One region of the Megasphaera sp. UBA4233 genome, then DNA from elsewhere that is predicted to be linked to it. Evidence: riboswitches for the same ligand, from Rfam matches in the RefSeq annotation. Region 1 holds a riboswitch; the other holds the start of a gene.
The links. Region 1 has a riboswitch for ZMP and ZTP ahead of B2U90_RS09785 (L-lactate MFS transporter). Riboswitches for the same ligand answer to the same signal wherever they lie in the genome.
Positions count from the first base shown of each region.

Region 1 (3,424 bases):
ATATAGGCCCGCCGGCACTGGGAAAAGGCCGCGGCCTTGGCAGCAGCTTCTTCTGCGTCCGGCGTCGTACAACCTTCTTCCAGGCTGATACCATTGGTACCAAAAAAGCCATAGGTAAAATGATACTGCGCCAGTGCCTGAAGGAGTTCACTGCCGACGACGGATGCAGTCGTTCCCCTTACATGGCCTGGCAGCATATGGACAGATATGCCATTCCGGGCCAGTTTTTGTGCCAGGGGCAGGCTGTTGGTCAGAAAGGATGCCCCTGACCCCGTCAGAAAATCTGCCATCTGTTCCACCGTCGATCCCGCATCAAGATACACAAAATCGCTATCAGTCACGCAGGAAGCAGCATACTGGGCTATGCGCCGTTTTTCCGTCATATGGAGAGAATACTTATGTTCCAGTTCTTCCATATTGGCTTCATACACCCCTTCTTCAGAAGGCAGTGCCGTTGCCCCGCCATGAACACGGCGAAGCCGGCCGTCCCGGTTCAGGACCGACAAATCACGCCGCACCGTCGCTTCAGAAACCTGAAAATAATCAACCAGTTCCTGTACGGAAACAGAACCGCCGGCCGTTACCAGCCGTACCATCTCATCTTGTCGTTCTTCTGTCAGCACATATATCACCTACCTCTGTACAATCAGAATTACTTTTTATACCCCGTATTATACAAACATTTTCATTCATTTTCAATCACGTTCAATCATTATATTGAAATAGCAATCATTTCCGTTCATTTATACTAGAAGGTAATAGAAAAAACGGCTGCCACACGAAGCAACTATTTCATGTGACAACCGTTTTCTGATATGCTTTTCGCCTTTATAAAAACTATTTGAAAAATTTACATCTGTTACTGCATGCTGTGTTCTTTCTGTACACTGGCTGCTACAGCATTGTCGCTGGTAACAATACCATGACGCGTCTTGTATTTGAGGAAGAGCATAATGGCCAGAGCCAGTACGAAACAGCCAGAGAAGAACTGCAGTGTAATGGCATAACTGTTGGTCGTTTCCTTAATGAGCGACAGGACCAGGGGACCAGCAACGCCAGCAGCTCCCCAGGCCGTCAGGATCCGGCCGTGGATGGCACTCAGTTCCCGCGTCCCAAAAAGATCGGAAAGGTAGGCCGGCATGCAGGAGAAACCGCCACCATAACAGGTAATGATGAGCAGGACGAGTATCTGGAAACTGAAAGCTCCCGTGACATGGGACAGCTGCCAGAATGCCAGGATTTCAATAGTAAAGAACAGGACATAGGTCATAGAACGGCCCAGGTAATCGGAAACAGTAGCCCAGGCAATGCGGCCGGCGCCGTTCATGAATCCGATTATGCCGACCATCGAAGCCGCTGCCATCGGCGACATGCCGACGACTTCCTGAGCCATAGGAGAGGCGACAGCCAGAAGAGCAATGCCACAGGTAATATTGGTAAAGAAGAGCCACCAGATAGTATAGAGCTGCCACGTCTTCATCGCTTTTTTTACGCTAAACTGAGGCATGGCATCGGCATAGACCGGCGTATGGCGGGAACCGGCTTTGCGAAGAGCCGCATCGGAAACGGGGACTTCTCCCGGTTTGGGTGGAGCCAGATACAGAGAAGAAGCCGTCATGATGACCATATATACCGTGCCCAGGATGAGAAAATTGGGAATCAGGCCCAGATGCTGGACCAAAAGCTGCATGACCGGACCGGCAATCATACTGGCAAAACCAAATCCCATGATAGCCAGGCCCGTCGCAAAGCCACGGTTGTCCGGGAACCATTTGACCAGTGTCGAAACGGGAGTGATGTAACCTGTTCCCAGACCAATACCGCCAATGACTCCGTAGAAGAGATATAACAGAGGCAGGCTGTGGAAATATAACGCTGCAGCCGTGCCGAACATGCCACTGCAGAAAAAGGTCATGGCCAGCAGACCCGACTTACGGGGTCCGATTTTCTGGACGAAGCTGCCGAGAAAACCAGCAGACAGTCCTAAAAACAAAATAGCCAGGGAAAAGGTCCACGTCGTATCTTTGAGAGAAAATCCCATAGCCTGCATGATAGGACGGGTAAGGACACTCCAGGCATAGACACTGCCAATGCAGATGTGGATGCCCATAGCAGACAACGCAATAAGCCAACGGTTCTTTTTCATGAATCCATCTCTCCTTTGCGGTCGGCCGGCAAAGAGAGTGCAAAAAAAGCACCGGCCGGCTGGCCAAAGCATATTTTCATATCTTTGCCCAGACGGTCGGCGCTTTTTCTAAACGATACAGTCCACGTGGTTATTCCACTTGATTCCGTCAGGCCTGCATCGCATATTTTCTTGATATTCTTTCATTATATCAGGAAACATCTGTCTGTCAATAGGGAGCCTGTCTTATTTTTCATTCTGATTTTCCGCAGCAATCCGGGCCGCCTGTTTCTGCTGGGCTGCTATCTGGGATAAGGTCTGTCCTGCCGGCGCATCGCGCAGGACATAGGCTTCATCGGCATCAGCCGGTGCATTAGATGCACGGCCAGTCTGTGTTACAGCCTGGGAAGCGGTAACCGCTGCTTTTTCGGCAGCTGTCGCCGTCGTTGCCGTCGTTACATTCTTTACAGCAGCTTCTGGGGCCGACAGGCGTTCAAAGCCATAGGTCAGGAGAGCTGCCGCATCACCAGCACGGTCACCGCTGTTGAGTATGGACGCAACCAGGGTATGACCATTACGCGTAGCAGAAGCTACCAGACAAGGGCCGCCATCGTTAGTCGCACCGGTCTTGATGCCGTCAGCTCCCGCAAAACCGCTGGTGAGAAATTCATTCGTCGTTTCGCAATGCTTCGTACCACTGTCTGCATAGGGCATGTCAAAGGAAGCATGATTGACGAGTCCCCGGAAATCGGCTGATTTCATGGCATAGGCGCCAATTTTTGCCAGGTCTCTCGCCGTAGAATAATGATTTTCATCAGGAAGTCCGGCCGGATTGGTGAAGTGCGTATGACTGGCCCCAATAGATGCCGCTTTTTCATTCATAGACTGAACAAAGCTGTCCAGAGACGGCGAAACCGTAACAGCCGCATCATATGCCACATCACAGCCCCCGACCGTCATCATGCCCGTCAGGGCATTGCGCAACGTCACCTTGTCACCGGGATAAATGCCGAGACGGCTCACATCGCCGGCCAGCTGCTGGGATGCATCGGATACGGTCATGACCGTATCGAGTTTTCCCGATTCGACGCCAAGGATGCTGGTCATCATCATAGTCGTACCGCCAGGATACATGCGCTGATCTGCATTTTTGGCATACAGTTCATTGCCCGTCGCAGAATCGATGACGCAGGCTGACTGAGCATCGATCTGCGGTTCTTCTGCCAGTGCCGATGCACTGAACATCGTAAAGCAGGCTGCCAGGACGACAGCTATAGACGTTTTCAAAGACATAATCAT
Region 1 is NZ_DGXL01000026.1:104,319-107,742, forward strand. It holds gene B2U90_RS09780 (DeoR/GlpR family DNA-binding transcription regulator) at 1-623, opposite strand, end outside; gene B2U90_RS09785 (L-lactate MFS transporter) at 860-2,146, opposite strand; ZMP/ZTP riboswitch at 2,226-2,312, opposite strand; gene B2U90_RS09790 (D-alanyl-D-alanine carboxypeptidase family protein) at 2,372-3,424, opposite strand.

Region 2 (3,424 bases), on a different contig from region 1:
TGGGTATATTTCCGTATACTGCGGCGCCCTACAATAGCAGATGATGTTTCCATAAGATGACCCCCTTATGCATTAAGATATTTCATTTTAATGGTAATAGAAAATCAGACTGGCGTCAATTGGCAATCCATCCTATTGTTTGTTAAATTTTTTAGTATATAACTCGGGATAACAAAAGAAAATGACGATGGGGACAGAAGTTTTTATTGACTTTGGCATTAGTGCTGTTCATGCAGTCGCAATGTGTTATAATAAGCAGTATATGAATTATTCCCGTATCCAGTCATCGCATAGAGAATGGATCATCATTGAGGTGTAAACATGACAGAGAAAATCCATTATGTGAAAGCCGATCCTAGTGGCAATACGACGATTCTCGTATTGGACGCGATTCCTAAACAGGAACACGCTTCGTTAGCAGCCAGACTGCTGCAGCCTGAGTATGTCGGCGCAGAGCAAGTAGGTTTTCTGACCTGGCCCGATAACGATGCCGATATACGTCTGGACATGATGGGAGACGAGTTTTGTGGCAACGCTTCGCGATCAGCTGCTGCCTATTTACTCTCCCGGTCCGGCCAGGATTATGGTGAGTACCGCGTTTCCTGTTCCGGATGCAATAAGATATTAAAAGCAGTGGTAGTTCGCGACGAAGGGGAACTATATGATGCCAGTATTGAAGTTCCCCTGCCTAAAAAAATGGATGTCATCAGCCTGGCAGACGGTAATTCGACGTACCGGTTTTACTGTGTTGAGCTGCCAGGAATTATGCATTTCGTTCATTTTACTCCTTCTATTAAATTAGTCGATAAGAATACTTTATGGCGGGCGGTGTATCAGTACGCCAGCACCCGTCATTATGAAGCATTCGGCATGGATCTGGTAGATCGCAAAACGCTGACGATGATACCGGCTGTATATGTCACTGGTACGGATACGCTATATTGGGAAAAAAGTTGTGGTTCCGGGTCGGCGGCCACGGCGGCGGCACTGGCCCGTCTGTGCGGCCATAATATTGCCTGTGAGATACGCCAGCCTGGTGGAAGTATTACCATTGAAGCGTCATATGCTGACCAGTCTGTCAGACACATCCGCATAGGCGGCCCCGTGCGGATTGAAATGGAACAATGTGTTTGCGTTGACAAGGAGATACCAGGCACGGTATAATAATTGCGTAGTCATGTGACTGACGGAAGTGGACTAACCACATGGAGCATGATTTGAAGAAGCCGACCGTCTGGGCAAATAGTCCGGATGGCCGGCTATTTTTATCAGTGCACAAAGAGAACAGGAGCTGATCTTTATTATGGCAAAGGTATTAAGCGATATTGAAATTGCACAGCAGACTCACCTGGAACCCATTGTAAAAATTGCAGAAAAGGTTGGTCTTACAGAAGATGACCTGGAATTATATGGTAAGTATAAAGCGAAAATTTCCTTTGATGCCATTAAACGGCTGTCAAAAAATGAAGATGGAAAACTCGTGCTGGTAACGGCTATTACACCGACTCCTGCTGGAGAAGGGAAAACGCTTACGACGATAGGCCTGGCCCAGGCTCTGAACCAGCTGGGACATAAGACGATGACGGCATTGCGGGAACCTTCTCTGGGTCCTGTCTTTGGTATAAAAGGAGGAGCGGCTGGCGGCGGTTATTCCCAGGTTCTTCCTATGGAAGATATCAATCTTCATTTTACGGGTGATATGCATGCGATTACAGCTGCCAATAACCTGCTGGCTGCGGCAATCGACAATCACGTGCATCAGGGAAATGCTCTCCGCATCGATGTGCGCCGTATTGTATGGAAACGGGTCATGGATATGAATGACCGGGCACTGCGTGATATAGTCGTAGGACTCGGCGGCAAGGTCAACGGGTTCCCCAGAGAAGACCATTTCATGATTACCGTAGCATCGGAAATCATGGCAATTCTCTGCCTGGCTAGTGATCTGATGGATTTGAAGAAACGGATGGGGGATATTATCGTCGCTTATGACCTCGATGGCAATCCGGTCCGTGCCCGTCAACTCGGGGTAGAAGGGGCGATGGCCATTCTCATGAAAGATGCTATCAAACCGAACATTGTACAGACGACGGAAAACACGCCGGCTCTTGTACACGGCGGACCTTTTGCCAATATTGCCCACGGATGTAATTCTGTCGTAGCTACCAAGCTGGCTCTCAAAATGGGAGAAATAACGGTGACGGAAGCCGGATTCGGTGCTGACCTGGGTGCGGAAAAGTTCATGGATATCAAATGCCGCTTTGCCGGAATCAAACCAGATGCCGTCGTCATCGTCGCCACCATTCGGGCGCTTAAGATGCACGGCGGAGTAGATAAGAAAAATCTCCAGCCGGAAAATCTGGAAGCACTGGAAAAAGGCTTTGCTAATCTGAAGAAACATATCGAAAATATGCGCAAATATGATATCCCCGTCGTAGTAGGCATAAACCGCTTCCTGACAGACACGGATGCCGAAATAGCATTGCTTACCCGCCTTTGTCAGGATTATGGTGTCGATGTGGCTCTGAACAACTGCTGGGCCGAAGGCGGCAAAGGGGGACTGGACTTGGGACGGAAAGTCCTGCAGCTCCTGCAGCAGCCCAAAACACCGTATAAACCGTTGTACGATGTCAATGACACGATTCTTCATAAATTGGAAATCCTGACGAAAGAAATCTACGGCGGCGACGGCGTCATCCTGGAAGGCAAAGCGCCGAAACAAATTGCCGAACTGGAAAAACTTGGCCTTGATAAAATGCCGGTCTGCGTGGCCAAGACACAGTATTCCCTTTCGGATAATCCCGCATTACTGGGAGCGCCGGAACATTTCAAGATTACCGTCAAAGACGTCCGCGTCTGCACCGGTGCCGGGTTCATTGTCTGCCAGACGAGTAATATCATGGTCATGCCAGGCTTACCGAAAGTACCGGCTGCCAACCGTATGGATATCGATGAAAACGGCGTCATTACAGGTCTGTTCTAGTCGTTATGGCTAGCATATAAAAGGCGGCTTTACAGCCGTCTTTTACTGTATGCAGACTAGCATGATGAATTAACATACATAATAAGTGAGGATACGATAGTGGATAAGAAAAAATTATGTGCCCTGCCCATAGATGAAATGCTGGCGGCTACGGCTTCCAAGGATCCAGTACCGGGCGGCGGTGGCATTGCGGCCCTTACAGCCGCTTCGGCGGCAGCACTGGTTGAAATGGTAGCGAATCTTACCATAGGTAAAAAAGGGTATGAAAAGGTAGAGCCGATGATGCGGGACATACGCAGTCAGGCTGAAGAATTGCGGATCCGGTATCAGGACGGCATAGATGAAGACGCCCATGCTTTTGAAGGGGTCATCCGCGCTGTGCGCCTTCCCAAAAATACACCGGAACGCACTGCCATAGTCCAGCAGGCTTTTAAGAATGCA
Region 2 is NZ_DGXL01000022.1:93,464-96,887, reverse strand. It holds gene B2U90_RS07790 (nitroreductase family protein) at 1-53, opposite strand, end outside; gene B2U90_RS07785 (hypothetical protein) at 322-1,164, shown strand; ZMP/ZTP riboswitch at 1,170-1,247, shown strand; gene B2U90_RS07780 (formate--tetrahydrofolate ligase) at 1,304-2,983, shown strand; gene B2U90_RS07775 (cyclodeaminase/cyclohydrolase family protein) at 3,122-3,424, shown strand, end outside.
Region 2: linked by a shared signal. The riboswitch ahead of B2U90_RS07780 (formate--tetrahydrofolate ligase) and the one ahead of B2U90_RS09785 (L-lactate MFS transporter) in region 1 are both predicted to bind ZMP and ZTP.